DNA from 4 places in the Acidaminobacter sp. QWL-03 genome. Region 2 is predicted to be linked to each of the others. Evidence: riboswitches for the same ligand, from Rfam matches in the RefSeq annotation. Region 2 holds a riboswitch; each other region holds the start of a gene.

Region 1 (5,300 bases), 1.0 Mb from region 2:
CCGGCAGGCCCGCATTGGCCTGAACCATCACCGGTACCTTGGCGAACGCCAGGATCCGCTGAATGATGGGCTCCAGCTCTTCTGGACCCAGGGAACAGTTGACGCCTATGGCATCAATGCCAAGAGCTTCCAGGGACAGGATCATGATTTCGGGATCCGTTCCGGTGAGCGTTCGGCCGTCATCCGCAAAAGTCATGGTTGCGAAAACCGGCAAGCTTGAATTTTCCTTGGCCGCCAGTACCGCAGCCCGGGTTTCCCCGAGGTCTGACATGGTCTCAATCAGGATGAGGTCCGCTCCGGCCGCCGCGCCGGCGACAATTTGTTCTTTAAAGTACTCATAAGCGCCGTCGAAGTCGAGGGCGCCAATAGGTTTCATCATTTTCCCAATCGGGCCAAGGTCAAGGGCAATCAGGGCTTGCCGCTCACCGCGGGCAGCCTTGGCGTTCTCCACCGCCGCCGTGATCACCTCTGCCACCGAATAGCCGCTGGTGGACAGCTTGTAGGCGTTGGCGCCAAAGGTGTTGGTCGTGATCACATCTGAACCGGCCTCCAGGTATTCCCGGTGGATTCGTTGGATCAGCGCCGGATCCACAATGTTCAACGCCTCGGGGAGGGTTCCGGGTTTCATGCCGTAGCGCTGGAGCATGGTGCCCATAGCGCCGTCAAAAATCATCAATCGGTCTGGGGCAAACAGCGCCGTGAATGCAGCAGATGAAGACTTATGTAGTTCGCTCAAAAAATCACATCCTCAGATTATTTTAATCGTAAAAAATGTTGTTTTATGTCGTTGATTCATTATACCCATTTCGAGCAGTCTATGGCAAAAAAGACGCCCGCTTAACGGCGGCGCGTACACGTCTCCTTCAGCGGGCAGAGGTCACAGCTTTCAAGGCCGCAGCGGTGAAGTTTGGCCGAGTCCGTCGTCTCATCTCCCTGAATCTTGGGCAGTACACCCAGGATCGCCACCACGCTTTTGCGCGGCGTCAGCAGGTAACTGTCGCTCAATGAGACGCCAATGCGCTTGTGGGCCACCAGGGCCTCCAGGATAGCCTTCTGAATGGTCAGGGACAAGTCGCCATAGCCGGGACTGTAGCGAAAAGTCAAATCACCTGCCCGGCTGCGGATTTCGGCTTCGCATTTGTCGCACCAGGCCTCTGTTAATGCGGAAGCACAGGCGTCCGCGATCAGGCCGGCAGTCGGGGACAGATGGCTCTTCAAAGTGATCAGGCGCTCCGCCTGGGGTCCCAGCGTGCAGGCCATGAGGTATACGGTGTCGCAGGGCGCCAGGAGCTTCGCGATGTCCTTTCCGAGAAGGGGCTCCGAGAGTCCATGGAGCCAGATGCCCTCGGTTGTCTTCTTTTCGACGGGGAAGGGGTTATAAATCCAGCGGCCAACCAGCTTTGCTTCGAGCTCCGATGAGAGCGCCTCGACTTCCGCGAGGGTCTGGGGATCGGCCTTTTTAATCTCGCGGATGCCCAGATACCGCAGGACTTCGTCGCGATTGATCACGCTATCCCTCTTTTCTGTTGCTGAGGGCCTTGCGGATGGAGCCAATGCTCTCCATGATGCGGCGGGTCGGCTCCGGTCGGTTCATGGTATAGAGATGGATGCCGTCGACGCTGCCGCTGGACATGAGATCGATGATCTGGTCGACCGCGTAAGCGATGCCGGCCTCCTGAAGGGCTTCCGGATTGTGTTCATATTTGTCGAGGATGCGCATGAACTTTGGCGGCAGGTTGCAGCCGGACAGCTCCTGGATCTTTTTGATCTGATGGATGTTGAGGACGGGAAGGATGCCTGCCAGGACCGGGGTCTTGATGCCGAGGAGCTCCATCTTCTCTCTGAACTGGTAGAAGAGCTCGTTGTCGAAGAAGAGCTGGGTGATCAGAAAGTCGAGGCCGGTCTTGGTTTTGAATTTGAGGTTTTTGAGGTCGTCTATTTTGTTTCGGGACTCAATGTGGCCCTCCGGATAACAGGCGCCGCCAATCGAGAAATTGTCAAACTTGTGGATGTCCTCAATGAGCTCATAAGCGTACCGGTATTCCGGTGTCCAGCTTTTGTCCTCAAGAAGCGTCTGCGGGATGTCGCCGCGCAGGGCCAGAATGTTTTCAACGCCGCTGGCGCGGATCTTTTCAAGGGTGTCGATCATGCTGGACCTGGAGGAGGTGACGCAGGTGAGGTGGGCAATAGATTCAATGCCATAGGTATTTTTGATTTTGGAGGCAATTTCAATGGTGTTGTCCTGGCTCGTCCCGCCGGCGCCGTAGGTGACGCTGATGAAGTCCGGGCGGAGATCTTTCAGGGCCTCAATAGTTTCATAGATCGTTTCGATAGGGTAATTGGCCTTAGGCGGAAAGATTTCAAAGGAAACAGTCGGCCGGGTGGCAATAAGCATGTCTCTGATTTTCATTGGGGTGACTTCCTTTCATTGGCTATAAATTTGCTGAATTAGGATCAGTGGCCGGGTGTTTCGAAAGTCTTTAAAGATTTCAGGCAAAAAACAAAGCTCTACCGAAGTAGAGCTACGCATGTCGTGATCTCATCTCCCGGTTAAACCGCTGGACTTAGCACCACGCCCTTTTGGGCAGGTTGCCGGACTTCGCAGGGCCAGTTCCCTCCGTCACTCTGGATAAGTGCCATCCCGGACGGATGGCGGCTATTGAATTGAACTAATTATAAAAAGGAAGCGGCCAGATGTCAAGGCGAAATTCAGAATTTTTAGTTCTATTTTCACGTCTTTTTAAAAGTACAATAAGTTTGTAAGGTAAAAGCCACTGAAAGCATTGACTATCAATGGTTACAAAATATAATAAATATTTTCTAAAACCCTTGAATTCGTCCGAAAGTTCTGATATTATACATAACAATATATCGATATTCATTTGCGACGACGGGAAACGGAAAACGCAAACGGTTGCCACAGAGAGTCGACATTTGGTGAGAGTCGACGCAAGTCCGCGCCTTTTCAAATCATCCCTGAGCAGAAACGCTGAACACCTTGTATTTTGAGGCATGTAAGTGTTTTCGGTTGGCCCCGTTATCCGCCCAGGCTTGATAGAGCCGAGTGAGTGGCATTCGTGCAAATAAGGTGGTACCGCGGAATATTCCGTCCTTTCATAGTGAGAGGGCGGTTTTTTTGTTGGGAGAAAAAGGAAAAGCGTCAGAATTGGAGGGCTTTCAAATGGCATTACACATGGTTAAAGACAAGGTAACTTATCACGATTTCGTGGACTTCAAAGCGGCGAAGGAAACTCTTAAGCCGGTGATCCGAGAAACCCCGCTTATTTTCAGCGAGGCATTCAGTGAAGAGTGCGGCAACCGCGTCTACATAAAACCGGAAAATTTGCAGGTCACAGGTGCGTTCAAGATCCGTGGCGCTTTTAATAAAATCAATAAATTAACGGACGATGAAAAGGCCCGTGGCGTGATCGCATCCTCGGCGGGAAACCATGCCCAAGGCGTCGCGCTGGCGAGTACGCGTCTTGGCGTTAAGGCAACCATAGTCATGCCGAAAACGACGCCAATCATCAAAGTGGAGGCTACGAGAAACTTTGGCGCTACTGTTGTTCTCGCGGGCGACTGCTATGATGAAGCTTATGAAGAAGCTATGCGGCTTCAAAAGGAGCAAAACAGCGTCTTCATCCATCCTTTTGACGACCTGGATGTGATTGAGGGTCAAGGGACCATCGGCGTGGAAATCCTTGAAGAGCTGGAGGATGTGGATGTGGTGCTGGTGCCTATTGGCGGCGGCGGACTGATTGCGGGCATTGCGCTGGCTATGAAGCAGCTGAAGCCTTCCGTAAAAATTGTAGGGGTCGAGCCTGAGGGTGCCATGGCTATGAAAGCATCTGTCAAGCAGGACGAGATCGTGTGCCTGACGCATGTGGACACCATTGCGGATGGCGTTGCCGTCAAGAAACCGGGAAAACTGACTTTCGACATCATCCGGGAATATGTCGACGAGATTGTCACTGTCAGCGACCGCGAAATCATGGAGTCCTTCCTGATGCTGCTTGAAAAGCACAAGCTGATCGCGGAGAACTCCGGGGCAGTCGCGCTGGCAGCCCTCAAGAAGCTTCACGTCTTCAACAAGAACGTCGTCAGCGTCGTCAGCGGCGGGAATATTGACGTGGTGACCATCTCCACGCTGATCAACAAGGGTCTCGTCTCACGAGGGCGGCTCTTCTGCTTCAGCGTCGAGCTCCCCGACAAGCCGGGCGAGCTGGTCAGAATCTCCGAAGTCTTGGCAAGACTCAATGCCAACGTCATAGGTCTCAACCACAACCAGTTCAAGAACACCGACCGCTTCATGAACGTGGAGCTGGAGGTCACATGCGAGACCAGCGGCCATGCCCATATTGATGAAATTCAGCGGGAGTTGGCGAAGATTGGGTACAAGGTGAGGAAGGTCTATTAAAATGTAAATAAATGGGTGGAAGGCAGTGTCAGACACCGTCTTCCTTCCAAAGATAAAAGAGAGAGCCCCAGTGAAGCGTCACGGCTTCACCTGGCTCTCTCTTTCATTTGAGTGAAACTCGGTGTCAGCGGCCTTTGGCCTATCGACCCCGAGTTTCTCCCTCCTCTTTAAAGCGCACTCGAAATCTTTCTAATAATCCCCATAGGGGTTTGCTCAAGGTCCTGTCCAAGCGGGTTATCCTTCAGGATTTTCGCAATTTTGAGTCTGTCCATGCCCGGATGGGAGGTGCCCAAAATGACGCCGCTGATGTCGTTGATGTCTGCAATTGCCACCTTGATGCCCCTGAGGTGGGCGCTGATTTCACGGGCGACCTCATCGGGTTTATCCGGCCCCAGGACGACGCACTGGTTGTACGGCGGCAGGGTATTCGGGGTCGGGCCGTCAATGGACGACGCCTTGTAGCCCGCGAGCTGATAAAAGACGCCCTTCTTGCCGAGGGGCTTCGTCACAGCGCTGGCCGCAGCCGCCATTATGATGCGCGCCGTACCGCACTCCCTGAGAGCCATTTCCATGGTTTCAGGAATGCCAAGGCCAATGCCGGCCGGTGTCTTGGTGACGTACTTGGAGAGTACTTTAGCAAGCCTTCGCGGCTTGATATCCTTCATATAATGCGCGCGGCCCTGAGTGATCGCGACGATCTTTTCCGTAATAAACAGGATGTCGTCCTTCTCCAGGTGTTCCCGGGCGTAGGTGTCGACGATTTCCTTCAATTGATCGCCAAACATGACGACATGGGTTTTGATGGGGATGCGCAGGAAGCGCTCGCCGCCAATTTCAATTTCGGGATATTTTACTTTCTTTGGCTTGGCAGGTTGAGCCGGTT
Region 2 (5,300 bases):
GGACAAGGACAGAATAGAGATGGAAAAAAGAGTCGTGAATAAAATGATCGACATCTACTGCAAAGGGCATCACAATAAGGCATCCGTCTGCACTGAATGCAGCGCATTGACATCTTACGCATTAACCCGGTTAGAGCAATGCAAATTTGGGTCTGAGAAACCGTTTTGCTCTAAGTGCCCAGTGCATTGCTACAGCCCTGAGATGAGGGACCGGATCCGGGATGTCATGCGGTATTCAGGGCCTAGGATGCTGTTTTATGAACCCATAGCGGCGATGCGGCATTTGGTGGGGAAGTAATGTGGCGGAAGAAGGGGTTGATAGGCACCCGCCGCAGACACCTTCTTCCACCTTCAGCGCCTTTGGCCTTTTGACCCTGTCTTCTTCATCTATCCGGGCGGGACCAAGACCAATATTACTGTTATGCATATGACGCGACCTTTATGAGGAAGTGTGGGATGATGGGACCATCGGCAGAAATATTTGCTGATGGTTTTTTATTCTAATGGTGAAACCTTTTGATCGTCTCGAAGGTCTAATGGGTGAATTTTAAAAGGTGGGATCGAATAGGTGTTTGGAAAAAAGAAAAATCAGCTTCAGGATAGGGAAGCAGTCCTGATCCAGTTAATACAAGAAAATAAACTCCAGCTTTACCGTATTGCATACAGCTATGTCAAGAATGAGCATGATGCGTTGGACGTGGTTCAGGAGGCCACATACAAGGCCATTGTCAATCTGGTAAACCTGAAAGAGGATGCTTATATGAAAAGCTGGCTGATCCGGATCCTGATCAATTGTGCAGTGGATGTGCTCAGAAAAAAAGAAAATGTAGCGCAAGTTCCTGAAGTCTGGGAAGTACAATCCGTTCATCAGGGCATTGATACAGAGGCTGTTATGGATTTGAGAGAGGCCATTCAGGGAATGGATGAGACGCAGAAAAAACTGATTCATCTGAAATACTTTGAAGATCTGAAGCTCGAAGAAATTGCAGGAATTATGGAAATGCCGCTGGGTACGGTGAAGAGCCAACTGCACAGAATAGTGAAGCGGCTGAGAATTGAGTTAAAGGAGGTCGAAGTGTTTGAATAAGCGAATTCAAGCATTAAATCATATGAAAATGGATTATCGTGAGTTAAAGGTACCTGAGCAATTGGATGAGGTCATAAATAATGCGATTCTTGAGGGGCAGCGTGACAAGCAGACTGCGACACAAAAAATTAATTCAGGCGACCGGAAGTCTTCGCAGGCGCCTAGGCGTGTCCTTTATGCTGCAGCTGCAGCGCTGTTGATTTTTGTAGGCAGCCTCAATGCTTCACCCATGTTCGCAAGTAAATTGTCAGAGATCCCAATTTTGGGTCAGTTGGTCAAAATACTGACTTTCACAGATGGCAAGGCAAGCGGCGGAATGGTTACAGATGGCACTGACATCAGTGGAATCAGCACTCAAACTCAAAACGGAAAGGCGCAGTTCGTCATCCATTTCGACCAGGACGGCGCGTCACAAGACCTTGCCAGTGCCTATAAGGTCGTCTATGCGCATAAGCCTGAAACTCTGTTGTTTGAAATCAGCGGGGTCAGAATGCTCTCGGCGATAGAGGATTTTGAAAAAATTAAGGAGAGTCCGCTTGTAACGGCGGTCTATCCTGTTGTCACGCTGGATGATTCCACGGTCCGCTTCATGATTGTGTTTGCGGAGTCTATTTCATACGAAATACGCGAAATGGCGTCACCTGCAAGTCTGGTGGTGGAGGTAGAAACGTCTTCTGAGGCAACAACAGTTTTAGAGCGCTACCGAGTTCGAACTGTGGACATGCCGCGTGGCGAAGGGCTTGCGATCTTGGAAGAAACCATCATGAATCAGTATCCACAGCGCAGGATTTTGCCTTCTGTGACGGAAAGTGACCTCTTTTTCATGGAGATTGGGCAGCTGGATTCTGAAGCTCTTGCTGCTGAAATGCTGGATGAGATTAGAGCATTGTATCCAGGGATGGAGGTTTTCGTTGAGAAGACTGAGACTCAACAGGATTAACTAATTGAGTTTAAGGGCAGCCGGGAGGCTGCACTCAGGAAGAAGGATGCTGAATTGGTCTTAGAGGCCTCTGGCCTATTGATTTCCAATTCAGCATTCTTCATCTTGAAAAGAAAAAATATTCCGACTATTTCACTTGAGTATTGCAAAACATTTTCAGATGTGTTAGTATTCATTTCAACAACTTAAACAGCCATATCAAGAGTCAGGGGAGAGAGTCAGCTCGATGATCCTGCGCCAACCTGCCGTAAGGCAAGGTGGTACTGCTGACAGCGATGGGGCAACACGGTCTATAAACCTCTTCGCTGTGATGCGCTTGAGGTTTTTTTATTTGGCAGAGGAGGAAAAAAATGATTAAATTTCAAAATATAACAAAAAAATTTCGACAAGCGAACGGCGCGGACTTTCAGGCACTATCGCAAATTTCTCTGGAGATCGAGAAAGGCGAAATCTTTGGGATCGTGGGAAAAAGCGGCGCCGGAAAGAGTACGCTGATCCGAACCATCAATGGCCTGGAGCAGCCGGACCAAGGGGAAGTGCTTATTGGCGGCGCGGATATTACACGGATGACCCTGCAGGCGCTGAGAAAGCAGCGCAGAAACATAGGCATGATCTTTCAGGGCTTCAATCTTCTCAGTTCAAGAACAGTTCGGGATAATGTAGCCTTTCCACTGGAAATTGATGGTGTTGATAAAATCGAAATTGAGCGTAGGGTAGAGGGGCTCCTCAAGGAAGTCGAGCTTTGGGAAAAACGGGATTCTTATCCGGGGCAGCTCAGCGGCGGACAAAAGCAAAGGGTGGCTATAGCCCGGGCGCTGGCGTCGAATCCGGAGATCCTTCTGAGTGACGAGGCAACCAGCGCCCTGGACCCTGAGACTACCCAGTCCATTCTGAAGCTGCTGCTGAAACTGAGGGATCAGCGGGGTCTGACTATAGTCATGATCTCCCATCAGCACGACATTATGCATCAGGTCTGCGACAGGATTGCTACAATTGAGAATGGGGTAATAACAGGGATTAAGTCAAATGCGAAATTCAGAAAGGAGGCGAGCGCGTGACTCTGATGAAATTGCTTATTCAACCTACGCTCGAAACGATCTACATGGTGGTTTTGTCCAGCCTCTTTGCGCTGGCCATTGGACTCGGTATAGGCATTTTACTTTACCTGACTCCCAAAAATGGACTTTATCCGAAGCCGCTGCTTTACAGCGTTCTGGACGGGGTGGTCAATGTGTTGAGATCTTTCCCTTTCATCATTTTGATGATTCTGCTGTTCCCGCTGTCCAGGGTGGTGGTGGGGACGACCATTGGCACAACGGCGACAATTATCCCGCTGGCAATTGGCGCTGCGCCATTCGTTGGGCGGGTGGTGGAAAACGCCCTCAAAGAAGTGGATGATGGCACAATTGAAGCCGTGGTCGCCATGGGCGCGACCCACTGGCAGCTGGTGACCAAGGCGCTGCTGCCGGAAGCGCTGCCGTCCCTGATCCTGGGGATGTCGCTGACGGTCATCAACATCATAGGCTACTCAGCTATGGCGGGGGCAATAGGCGGCGGCGGTCTGGGGGACCTGGCCATCCGGTTCGGGTTTCACCGCTTTCAAACGGATGTCATGATCGCCGCGGTAGCGGTCATCATCCTGCTGGTGCAAGGCACCCAGTGGATTGGAAACTTCGCGGCGGGGAGAATCCTCGCGAAGCGTTCATCATAATAAACAGAAACCAGGAGGTTAACCACTATGAAAAAACAATCTTTGTTATTGTCACTCATCCTCATCCTTGCCCTTGTCCTGTTCGCGGGATGCGGCGCCAACACTGAGACAACAGCTGCGGAAACACCGGCTGCTGCTGAAACCACCGTTCTGAAGGTCGGCGCAACGCCGGTACCTCACGCAGAGCTGCTTGCTCTTGTGGCGGACGACCTTCTCGCTCAAGGCATTGAGCTCCAGGTCGTCGAGTTTACCGACTACGTCAAGCCCAACCTCGCTCTCAATGACGGCGAGCTCGACGCCAACTTCTTCCAGCACCAGCCTTACCTGGATGACTTCAACGCAGAACATCAGACTGAAGTCGTCTCCGCCGGCAACGTTCATGTTGAGCCTCTTGCCCTCTATTCCGAGAAAGTCGAATCAGCCGACGCGCTGCCGGAAGGCGCCGTCATTGCCATCCCGAGCGACGCGGTCAACGGCGGCCGGGCGCTGATCCTGCTTGAAGCCAACGGCCTCATCACCCTTTCCGAGGACAGCGGTCTCGACGCGACAGAGCTCGACATTGTTGAAAATCCTAAGAACTTAAAGTTTAAGGCCATTGAGGCCGCTCAATTGCCGCGTGTCCTCCAGGATGTCGATGCTGCGGTAATCAACGGCAACTACGCCATTGAAGCAGGTCTAAATCCTGTGGCTGATGGTCTCCTCGTCGAAGGCGCAGAGTCTCCATACGCCAATATTTTGGCGATCAGAGCCGGCGAAGAGAACAACGAAGCCCTCAAAGCACTTCTCGCAGCCCTCCAGAGTGAGGAAGTCAAGGCGTTTATCGAGTCAACCTATGAAGGCAGTGTGGTTGCAGCGTTTTAGCACTGAGCCATTAGAGAAATTTAAATAGGGGTACCTCTTGGTAGCATAAAAGTGGTAAGATGGGAAAAAGAAGGATAAACTCGGTGTCAGCGGCTAGTGCCTATCAAACCCGAGTTCCACCACCCTTTACTCATTGTGACCAGGAGGCTGATCCAATGCCCTTAAAGTTTGTTCGAAATGACATTACCAAAATGAAGGTGGACGCCATTGTCAATGCGGCCAATACAGGACTGCAGATGGGCGGCGGTGTGTGTGGTGCCATCTTTGAGGCGGCAGGACCAAGAGAGCTCCAGGCCGATTGTAACCGTATAGGCAGCTGTGCCGTGGGCGGCGCGGTGATCACCCAAGGCTACCGGCTTCCGGCAAAATTCGTCATTCACGCGGTTGGACCCATCTGGCAGGGTGGCGGGAACAGGGAAGAAGAGCTCCTGAGAAGTTGCTACATCCGTTCCATGACGTTGGCCGTAGAAAGTAATTTACATTCGATCGCCTTTCCTTTGATTTCCTCAGGCATTTACGGCTATCCAAAAGAGGAAGCCTTACGCGTGGCTATAACGGCCATCAGCGAGTTTTTAATGAAGCATGAGCTTGAGGTATACCTGGTGCTGTTCGACAAGAAGGCGTTTGTCCTGAGCCAGAAGCTGGTCGAATCGATTGATCAGTATATAGACGATCATTATGTGGATGAGCACAGTATTAGA
Region 3 (5,300 bases), 1.3 Mb from region 2:
GACGCCTGAGGTATACCCCACGGCAACAGCATAGAGCGGCTGATGCCCTTCTGGAATTTGCATCAATGCTTTCAGCTCTGGTCCGTGCTCGGATTCAAAAGCCGGCCTGAAGGAAGCAATATAGCACGACCCCAGACCGAGAGCGGTTGCCGCCAAACTGGCGTAGACGGCAGCATTGGCACAATCCGCCAGGGCATGTTTGGCTTCTGGTGCCGAAATAAATATGACTGCTGGCGCGTTATAAAAATTGCTGAAATTAGGGTCTTCAGCACCGGCCTTCAGACGCTCATCTCCTGAAGCCAGCGCGATGTCACGGTTCACACCGCTGATCCGCTTTAAAATTTCCGCATTTGTCACAACGCTGAAATGCCAGGGCTGAGCGCCTCTTGCAGACGGCGCAAAAACAACGGTTTCCATGATGCGCTCGAGTACATTCTTAGGCACCGGATCAGGTCTGTAGCTTCGTACAGATCGCCGGTTCATCAGCATTTGAAATGCATAATTCATTGCTCAACCTCCCCGATTCAATTAATAGTCTCATCTGAAGTATAGCTCTCCAATTTCAGATATTAATACCCAGGATGAAATCTGCCGAACCAGAAAGCCTGACAAAGGTTTATTCAATCTCATCCAGATTGTATGGCGTCTCCTGATAGACAAAATAATTCAGCCAATTGGAGAAGAACAGATGGGCGTGGCTTCGCCACCGGACTACAGGTGCTTGAGAAGGATCATTCTCAGGAAAATAGTTGGCTGGCGGCTGGATATCCAAGCCTTTGTTCACATCTCGAAAATATTCAGCCCCCAGGGTTTCCGGGTCATATTCCAAGTGCCCTGTTGCATAAATTTCTCTTCCATTTTTGGACACAATCAGACCAATCCCAGACGCTTCAGACGTCGCCACGATCTCAAGGTCATCGATCCTGCTGATGTCCTCTTCACTGACGGTAGTGTGTCTGGACTGCGGGATGCAGAAGACGTCATCGAAGCCCCTCATCAGCTTGCAGTTTTGTACTGTTGCCTTATGCTCAAAGACACCAAAGCACTTTTCAGCCAGAGGCAGTTTAGGTATACCATAATGCTGATACAAAGCCGCCTGGGCCCCCCAGCAAATGTGGAGGGTGGCAAACCCGTGGTGCCGGCTCCAGTCCAAAATTTTAGCAAGCTCCGGCCAATAGCCCACTTCCTCAAATTCCAGGTTTTCGACCGGCGCACCGGTAATGATCAGCCCGTCAAACTTCTGATGCTCAATCTGGGAAAATGGGACATAGAAGCGGTCCAGGTATTCAGAGGACGTGTTCTTATAGTCATGGGACTCCAGCCGCACCAGGACGACCTCCGTCTGTATTGGTGAATTTCCAAGTACTCTGAGGAGCTGCGTCTCTGTAGTCTCGCGGGTCGGCATCAGGTTCAGGATCGCAATGCGAAGGGGTCGTATGTCCTGGTGGGTTGCACGAAACTCCGTCATGGTAAAAATATTTTCAGCCGCAAGGATACTCGCGGCGGGCAAATCGTTTGGAATGATGACAGGCATAGAGTCGCCTCCTAAAATTTAACTGAAGTCACCGCGCTGGTGATTGGCCATAGTCAAGGCGATCGCGCGGCAGAATGCAGGTTTGAATGTTAAATGTGTTTTGTGCGTCTTACTTGAAAAAGCCGTTTCTGCCGATGGTTTCGAAACTCGGGTATTTCGGCTTCGCGACCATCGGCAGCAGCACTTTAAGCGTTCAGCGCCGCCTTCAGAGCCTGATCCAAATCCTCGATCAGATCCTGGGCGTTTTCAATGCCAATCGAAATCCTGAACAGATCCGGCGTGACACCCGCCGCTTTCTGGGCGTCCGGATCCAGCTGAGCATGCGTCGTGCTGGCCGGGTGGATAATCAGGGACTTTGCGTCTGCCACATTGGCAAGCAGCGAGAACAACTTTAGACTTTCAATGAACTTGACACCCGCTTCGAGGCCGCCCTTGATGGCAAAGGTGAAGATGGAGCCGCAGCCGCGCGGGAAGTAGGTCTTCGCAAGGCCGTGGTACGGATTGCTCTCCAGATCAGGATGGCTGACCCAACTGACCAGCGGATGGGCTTCGAGGAATCTGGCAATCTTCTGGGCGTTCTCGACGTGGCGCTCCACGCGCAGCGACAATGTCTCAAGGCCTTGGAGCAGCAGGAACGAGTTGAACGGGCTGATGCAGGCGCCGGTGTCCCTGAGGAGCTGAACTCTGGCTTTGATGATATACGCCGCAGGCCCGACATCCGACGCATAGCGAATGCCGTTGTAGCTCGGATCCGGCTCAGTCAGGCCCGGGAACTTCCCGGAAGCCGCCCAGTCAAACTTGCCCGAGTCCACGATCAGTCCGCCGATGGTCGTCCCATGGCCGCCAATAAACTTCGTCGCCGAGTGGATGATGATGTCCGCCCCATGGTCAAAAGGCCTGAACAGGTATGGGGTCGCGAAGGTATTGTCCACGATCAGCGGCAGTCCGTGCTCGTGGGCAATGGCCGCCACGGCTTTGAAGTCGATGAGGTTGATGCCCGGGTTGCCGATGGACTCAATATAAATCGCTTTCGTTTTCTCGTTGATAGCTGCTCTGAAGTTCTCCGGGTCGTCCGGCTGCACAAAGCGGGTCACGATGCCGTATTTAGGGAAAGTCAGCTTGAAAAGGTTATAAGTGCCGCCGTAGAGGGTCGCCGCCGAGACAATCTCGTCTCCCGCCTGCGCGATGTTCATGATGGCATAGGTGACTGCCGCGGAACCGGAGGCTACCGCCAACGCACCAATGCCGCCCTCAAGGGCCGCGATGCGCTTTTCAAGGACATCCGTCGTAGGGTTCATGATGCGCGTATAGATGTTGCCAGATTCTTTCAAAGCAAAGAGATCTGCAGCGTGGTTCACATCCCTGAAGACATAGGACGAGGTTTGATAAATGGGCACGGCTCTGGAGCCTGTGACCGGGTCCGGTTCCTGACCTGCATGGACCTGAAGGGTTTCGAATCTGTAAGCTGTGTCTGTCATATTCATTACTCCTTTTTATGATTTTTTCCAAATAAAAAGACCCCTTTGATGAAAGAGGTCGATAATCACATGGTCGGATCCTCACTCATCTGTCAGCGAAAAACCTTTCGCTGCAGGAATTAGCACCATGCATGACTGCTGGTTGCCGGGCTTCACAGGGCCTGTCCCTCCGCCGCTCTTGATAAGAGTGTCTCGATATTTGGTTGAATTGAATCTTAGCATATTGGCAGTTAGGACGTCAACTGAAATTTCGACAATTTTCTGCCAATTCGAATTTTGGTTATATTGTACGCAGAATCTGACGGCGGAAACTGGAGGGCAGCGGAAACTGGGTGTCAGACACCCGGATTCAAAAAGAGTGAAACCGGGTGTCTGACACCCAGTTTCCTTTCCTAGAATTCCGCCGCCTTCGCGTATATACCTGCCTTTTCCTCTGGGGTGAGCATGCGGTCTACCACCAGTGTGATGATGAAAATACCCGCCAGGCTTGCGATCAGCCGCGTCAACGCGAAAGTTTTCCCCAGTGAGGTGATCTCGAAAAGGACCATCGGAATTTTAGTGGTGGACCAGGCACCCATGAAAATCATGACATTCTTAAAGCCCGCGCCCTTCTTCATGAGCACCGCTGCGACCGGAAACGCGCCGTAGAGCGGTCCGGCAGCCGCAGAACCAATCAGGATGGCCAGCAGCACGCCGCGCAGTCCCGAGCCGGGACCCATATGGCGGATGAGCAGTTCTCTCGGCACCCAGACGTCCAATAGTCCAAGCAGCAGAAAGATTGGCGGAATGATGGTCAGCATTTCGAGCAGACTTTTGCCTGTCATTAGCGCCGCAGTTTCGCCCTGGGTGGGACTGACCAGGTATAACACAATGAGAAGTGCAGCGGTCACCAGGAAGAAGGCATACCGTTTGATCAGCGGCACCTTTTGGGGTGGCTGACCTCCCGGGCCCTGACCCGGTCCTTGATTTGTGTTTTGCTTCATCTTCTCCTCCATTAAAACTCACCCATGACCTTTCCAATGATAATGGCGACCAGGAAAGAAAAAACGAAGGCAGACACATTCCGGATTAATGCCGCTTTCCTGCTGAAATACTTACTCTCAATAGAAAATGTCATTACGCCGACCATCATCAGGGATGAAATGAAAGCCGCAATCTGCATGTAGCCGGCACCGCGCTCCAGCAGCATAGCCGCTGTAGGAAAGGCAATGAAGCCTGGGATCAGCGTGATCCCGCCGACCAGTGCCGCCGCTGTCACGCCAATCCAACCGGAGTCTCCTCCGATCAAGCGGCTGATCACCTCAGGATTTATAAGCGCCAGCATAATGCCGACCAGGGTGATGACGCCCAAAATCTGAGGCAATATATTTTCGAAGGATTTCAGCGCTTTTTTGAGCGCCATTTTGGTTTTTTTCTTGTCTTTCTGCCAGGAAAATGCCAACAGCCCAAAAGAGGTCAAATATAAGATCCAGGTTTGCATCACAATGACCTGCCTTTCTTTGATTTTGCCTTGTCACCGGATGTCTTTTTGGAAGGCTTCAGCAGGTGGCTGACCTTCTCCTTGGCCGCCTTGCGCCTGGCAACGGAAAAGCCAAAGCTGCCAATTGGCTTCCCCCCAAGCGCGTAATAGGTTCCGTGCAGATAAGTGATGGGACTTCCTTTCTCCATATGAATCTTGCCTTCCTCATCGATCAGTGCCGGATCCACCTTGTTTTTCAATATCTCGACGAGAAACAGGTCATGGGTCCCCAGCGGTGTCACACTGCGCACCACACACTCCAGGGCTATGGGACATGACCGTATCGAGGGCACACTGACCGCGATGCCAGGTTCAAGTTCAAAATTACAATGCGCAATCTTGTCGACTTGAGATGCACTTCTGACACCGCAAAAGTCTACCGACTGCACCATTTCCCGTGTTGGCAGATTGACCACACATTCCGGATGACGCATCAGATTGGCGTGGGACACTCTCTCCTTTCGAATTGCTATAGACAGCATGGGCGGCTTCGTGCAAGCAACACCAATCCACCCCACCGTAAACACATTAGGTTCCCCTTTTTCGCCGATGGTCGTGACAAGGGCCACCGGAACGGGTCCAAAAAGGATGCTCCCTTTGAATACTTCCTTTTGCATCTTGGGCCTCCTGAAATTAAAGCTTTCGTAACCACTGGTTACATTATAACAATATACCATTTTTGACGCCAAATTGTATTGTGATTTCAAAAAAGCGACATAAGTCCCACCTCGGATTGTCGCTCGGCAACGGTTTAATATACAATCAAGGG
Region 4 (5,300 bases), 970 kb from region 2:
CACCAACTTCTGGCAATCTTCCGAATTCACCAATGATAAACCCGCCTATGGAGTCAAAATCCTCGGTTTCAATACGAAGCCCCAGCATTTCATTGACCACATCAATCTTAGTTGATCCGTCCACAACATACTCGTCTTCCTGGATCACTTCTATTGAAACCTCGTGGTCATCATATTCGTCTTGAATATCGCCCACGATTTCTTCAACAAGATCCTCAAGGGTGACCATGCCCGCAGTCCCGCCGTATTCATCCAAAACTATAGCTATAGCAGCGCGTTTCGATCTCATCTCCGAAAAAAGCTCGCTGGTCATTTTGAATTCGTAAGTAAAATAAGGTTCCCTTATAAAGTCCTCAATATTGAAAGTGTTATGGAGCGGCTCATAAAAAATCAGATCCTTGACATTTAAAAGACCAATGATATTATCCGGCGTCTCGTCATATACAGGAATTCTCGAAAACCTTTCGCTCTTGAAAATATCCACAATTTCCTGAAATTCCATATTTTTCTCAATCATGACCATATCCGTTCTAGGTGTCATGACATCTCCAACCTGTGAGTCTCCAAATTCAAATACGTTGTAAATCATCTTCTTTTCATCGCCTTCGAGGACACCTTCCTCGTGGCTGACCGTCACCATAGTCTTCAGCTCTTCCTCAGTGATGAATGGCTGATCTTTGTTAGGACTTCCGCCCAACAAACGGATTAGAAGTCCGGTAATGAACATGACGGCTGAAAGCACAGGTGTCATTAACACCATGATCAATGAGATTGGCGCGGCTACTTTAAGCGCAAGTTTCTCCGAATGTTCAGAGGCATAAGATTTAGGTGTAATCTCACCGAAGATCAGTACGAGTAATGTCATGGCAACCGTCGAAATACCAACGCCTTGAACAGGACCAAACATTGCAATGGCTATAGATGTTGCAAGCGCAGAGGCCGCTATATTAACAATATTATTGCCGACCAGTATGGCACCCAACAGACGGCTTGGAGATTTTAAAAGGCGGGATACCCGTTCAGCGCCCTTAACATTTTCTTCCACCATGTGTCTGAGTCTGATTTTGCTGAGTGACATCAGCGCTGTTTCTGAGGCTGAGAAAAATGCTGACATCATTAAAAGCGAAATCAGTAAAATACTTTGCCATAAGTCACTTGGTTCCAAATCAATCACGCTCCAAAATTAATGTAGTTACTAAAATGCATTATAGCATAATTTAGATATTTTTCAAAAAAAGAGTCCTAAATCATAAGAGATTCAGGACCCTGTGACCTTTAATTATTTGAAAGCCTCTTCTTTAAGAATGGCTGCTTTATCCGTACGCTCCCAAGGGACATCGAGATCCGTGCGGCCAAAGTGTCCATAGGCTGCAACTTGTCGGAAAATAGGACGTCTCAGCTCGAGGTCCCGAATGATGGCCGCCGGACGCAAGTCAAAGTGCTTGTTGACCAGTTCAAGAATCCTCTCCTCAGACACTTTACCGGTTCCAAAGGTCTCAACCAGTACAGAGACCGGTCTTGCGACGCCTATAGCATAAGCGAGCTCAATTTCACACTTGTCCGCAAGGCCTGCCGCTACAATGTTCTTGGCAACATAGCGTGCAGCATAGGTCGCGGAGCGGTCCACCTTTGTAGGATCCTTGCCGGAGAACGCGCCGCCGCCATGACGTGAATAGCCGCCATAGGTGTCGACAATGATCTTTCTTCCAGTCAGACCGGAGTCACCCTGAGGTCCCCCAACGACGAAGCGTCCGGTTGGATTGATGTAGTATTTGGTTTCTTCATCCAAAAGCGCTTCAGGCACTATATGACCAATGACATACTGCTTCAGGTCTTTCTCGATCTGTTCTCTGGTAACCTCCGGGCTGTGCTGCGTCGAAATGACAATCGTATCAATTCGAACCGGCGTATCCCCATGATACTCTACTGTCACCTGGGTTTTTCCATCCGGGCGGAGATAGTCGAGAACACCTTTTTTACGGACCTCTGTCAAACGCCGCGCCAGTTTATGCGCCAGCGAGATAGGCAGCGGCATCAGCTCTGGCGTTTCGTTGCAGGCGTAACCGAACATCAGGCCCTGGTCCCCTGCGCCAATCGCTTCGATCTCATCCGTCATTTGGCCGCTGCGATGTTCCAACGCGTCATCCACGCCCATGGCTATGTCCGCGGACTGCTCGTCAATAGAAGTGATCACCGCGCAAGTATCCGCGTCAAAACCGTATTTCGCGCGTGTATAACCAATGTCCTTGATTATGTCCCGAACTGTCTTCGGAATGTCAACATAACAGCTCGTCGTTATTTCGCCCATAACGAGCACGAGACCTGTTGTTACCGCAGTTTCACATGCGACGCGTGCTTTTGGGTCATTGGCGAGAATGGCGTCAAGAATGCCGTCAGAAATCTGGTCGCAGATCTTATCCGGATGTCCCTCTGTAACACTCTCAGAAGTAAAGAGTCTTTTTTTCACTTTTTCATGCCTCCTGAATTTCATCAATTTGTGTTAGTGTCTCATGCAGGACCCTTTAAAGACCCTGCCGATGGTCCCGGCTCCGACAACTAATCCAGAACCGTGCCGCGCAAATAAAAAAAGCCCCTTCAGAAAAGAAGAGGCACTTCAGATTACTTAAGCACACCTCATCTCTCAGTCGTCCAAAAAGCGACTGTAGGATTTAGCACCTTTTTACTGAACAAACTCAAGGTCTGCATATAAAATGCGGCCTCTCACCGTTCGTACCGGTTGCCGGGTTTCATTGGGCCTATTCCCTCCACCACTCTCAATAAGGATTCAATTATTTGTTTTTGACCATTGAAATTATAGCACAGGAGATATAGGATAGCAACCTATTTTTTCAACCCCTATCTTTGTAACCATTTCGTAAGGTCACTGTAATAGGCCACTCCGGGAAATTTAGTATAATTGGGTTGGGAAGGTGATTTTATGCAACCACAATTTATCCGCATTGGGCGAAAATTTGCTACAGCCGCCCTTGCTCTGTCACTTATCACCTCGTCGGCTTTTGCTGACTATCAGCTTTATTATCAGAATAAAACAACCGAAACCATTACAAATGGTGTGCAGTACGAAAAACTGCTTCGCCTGACGGACGGAGGCTGGGTCAACGTCAACGTCCTGAAAGTTGATCTGAAAAACCCAAATCTCAAGGTCAAACCCATCTATCCAAGCCTTTTGTCAGCTAAGGCCAGTTTATCAAACATTTCAAAATCCTATGACAATCTCATCGGCTCTGTCAACGCTGACTTTTTTGATCCGGCGACAAGCTCGACCCTTGGCCCTATTGTGGACGAAGGTGCTTTGATTACGACCCCAAATGGAGACACTAGATTTGCCTCACTCAATATTACTAACTACGGTGTTCCATTCATTGATCATTGGGCAAACTATGAAATGACCTTATCCAATGGCAGTTACACAATGTCATTGAATTACATCAACAAACCTTATCTGAATTACGACCGCGCCATTGTCTTCGATTCAAAATGGGCAGCAAAATCCTTCGGTAAAACAGCCAATGTCGCGATTCTTGAAATGTATGTCGAAAATGGCGTTGTCAGAGGCTTCCAGGAAAATGGCAACCCCTATCCGCTCACTGACAACACCTTTGTTGTCGCGGCTGTAGGCACTAAAATCAAGGAGCTGCGGGACAACTTCCGCGTCGGCGACACCGTGGAGATCGATTACAGCGACTCGCTGAAAAATATTGACTTCACCATAGGCGGCGGCTCCGTCATGGTAAAGGACGGAAAGCCTGTCAGCACCTACACGTTGAATATAGCCGGTCAACATCCAAGAACGGCAGCCGGGATCACAAAGGACAAACAACAATTGATCCTGCTGACGGTTGACGGCCGAACCAATAATTTCAGAGGCTTGAATCAGCCTGAGCTCTCTCAGCTTCTAATTGAGCTTGGCGCCTATGATGCTATAAACCTCGACGGAGGCGGTTCAACTACCATGGTCGTCCGGCCGGTTGGCTCCACTGACCTCGACGTGGTCAATACCCCCTCTGACGGCCCGGAGCGAAGGGTGCACAACGGCATTGGCGTGATCAGCACTGCGGAAGGCGGCACATTGGATCTGATTCTGTTGGAAGCCGCTCAGTCCGGAATCTTTGTCAATGCACCGCTTGAGCTGTCTCTGAAAGGCATTGATGCCAACCGCAGCCCGGTTGAGATCGATCCGGCTCTGATCAGCTGGTCAGTGACAGGCGTTGGAGGCAGCTTTACCGAAGAAGGCTTTGTACCTTCCTCTGCAGGCAAAGGTGTCATCACTGCAAGTTATGGCGGCTTGACCGCTTCAAAGACCATCGAGGTCTATAAAGACGCGGTGGATCTGATCATCAAGCCATCTTCGCTCCAATTGAAGCTTGGCGAAACTGGAAACTTCAAGTTGTTCGCCCTCGATGCGACCGGGCATCAGGCTGAGCTGCCTACGGATTTCGCGACATGGACCATTCCGGATCAATTGATCGCATTAAATCCTGACGGTACTTTCACAGCGGGAGTCAATCCCGGCAAGGGCGTGATCACAGTTGAATACAATGGCATTAAAAAACATTTGCCAATAGCCGTCGGCGAGTCACATACCGTTCTATTTGACTTTGAGCAGCCATCGGCAACTTTCCTGGGGTATCCTCAAGAGGTGACAGGGAGCTTTGTACCGCTTAAGTTCAGCCCGAACGGTTCCACGGGCGGGCGTCTGATCTTCGACTTCTCGAAGACAGAAGCGACAAGAGCTGCTTATGTCATGCTGGGCGAAACAGGCGTCACCCTTCCTGACGTCCCTGACAAGCTGGGCTTGTGGGTCTTCGGCAACTACGGCTATGAGCACATGCTGAAAGTTAAGTTAGTGGACGCAGACGGCAAGGTGGTCAACCTTGAATTGGCACCAAGCATCAACTGGGAAGGATGGAAATTTGTAGAAGCGGTTTATCCCAACGACATGAAAGCGCCCGTCAAAGTGGAGCGCATTTACGTGGCTGAAGATAATCCGGCCAGAAAAGACCGCGGCGTCATCGTCATCGACCAACTGGTTTCAATCAAGAAGAACGCTCTGGAGGTCAACCTTCCGGATGATGTGAATAAACTGCCTAAACTTGAATCTCAAAAGGTCAATACAAACGGCGGCACCACGCTTTTGGTCTATGGTGGATTTGAAGCCGGTACTCGTCTGAACGGCACTCCCGGATCTAAGACGGATACCACCTATCTCAACTACGTCAACGCTGCTACACAGCTTAACAAATCCTCAAAGACCTATTTTGCAGGTAATGTCGATGCTA

What was found. Region 2 has a riboswitch for S-adenosylmethionine ahead of AC4PHM_RS01495 (methionine ABC transporter ATP-binding protein). Riboswitches for the same ligand answer to the same signal wherever they lie in the genome.
Region 1: linked by a shared signal. The riboswitch ahead of metF (methylenetetrahydrofolate reductase [NAD(P)H]) and the one ahead of AC4PHM_RS01495 (methionine ABC transporter ATP-binding protein) in region 2 are both predicted to bind S-adenosylmethionine.
Region 3: linked by a shared signal. The riboswitch ahead of AC4PHM_RS07460 (homocysteine synthase) and the one ahead of AC4PHM_RS01495 (methionine ABC transporter ATP-binding protein) in region 2 are both predicted to bind S-adenosylmethionine.
Region 4: linked by a shared signal. The riboswitch ahead of metK (methionine adenosyltransferase) and the one ahead of AC4PHM_RS01495 (methionine ABC transporter ATP-binding protein) in region 2 are both predicted to bind S-adenosylmethionine.

The regions. Positions count from the first base shown of each region.
Region 1 covers NZ_CM178752.1:1,372,226-1,377,525, reverse strand. Annotated here, with positions in the region: gene AC4PHM_RS06280 (homocysteine S-methyltransferase family protein) at 1-736, opposite strand, end outside; gene AC4PHM_RS06275 (hypothetical protein) at 838-1,509, opposite strand; gene metF (methylenetetrahydrofolate reductase [NAD(P)H]) at 1,511-2,410, opposite strand; SAM riboswitch class I at 2,537-2,636, opposite strand; T-box leader at 2,879-3,117, shown strand; gene ilvA (threonine ammonia-lyase) at 3,182-4,417, shown strand; gene AC4PHM_RS06260 (coenzyme F420-0:L-glutamate ligase) at 4,585-5,300, opposite strand, start outside.
Region 2 covers NZ_CM178752.1:341,068-346,367, forward strand. Annotated here, with positions in the region: gene AC4PHM_RS01480 (nitrous oxide-stimulated promoter family protein) at 1-298, shown strand, start outside; gene AC4PHM_RS01485 (sigma-70 family RNA polymerase sigma factor) at 569-1,087, shown strand; gene AC4PHM_RS01490 (hypothetical protein) at 1,080-2,027, shown strand; SAM riboswitch class I at 2,220-2,309, shown strand; gene AC4PHM_RS01495 (methionine ABC transporter ATP-binding protein) at 2,378-3,085, shown strand; gene AC4PHM_RS01500 (methionine ABC transporter permease) at 3,091-3,738, shown strand; gene AC4PHM_RS01505 (MetQ/NlpA family ABC transporter substrate-binding protein) at 3,766-4,599, shown strand; gene AC4PHM_RS01510 (macro domain-containing protein) at 4,755-5,300, shown strand, end outside.
Region 3 covers NZ_CM178752.1:1,628,444-1,633,743, forward strand. Annotated here, with positions in the region: gene AC4PHM_RS07450 (nitroreductase family protein) at 1-507, opposite strand, end outside; gene metA (homoserine O-acetyltransferase MetA) at 617-1,534, opposite strand; gene AC4PHM_RS07460 (homocysteine synthase) at 1,720-3,012, opposite strand; SAM riboswitch class I at 3,095-3,200, opposite strand; gene AC4PHM_RS07465 (permease) at 3,405-3,995, opposite strand; gene AC4PHM_RS07470 (permease) at 4,007-4,492, opposite strand; gene AC4PHM_RS07475 (flavin reductase family protein) at 4,492-5,148, opposite strand.
Region 4 covers NZ_CM178752.1:2,976,692-2,981,991, reverse strand. Annotated here, with positions in the region: gene AC4PHM_RS13885 (HlyC/CorC family transporter) at 1-1,174, opposite strand, end outside; gene metK (methionine adenosyltransferase) at 1,280-2,467, opposite strand; SAM riboswitch class I at 2,632-2,784, opposite strand; gene AC4PHM_RS13875 (phosphodiester glycosidase family protein) at 2,939-5,300, shown strand, end outside.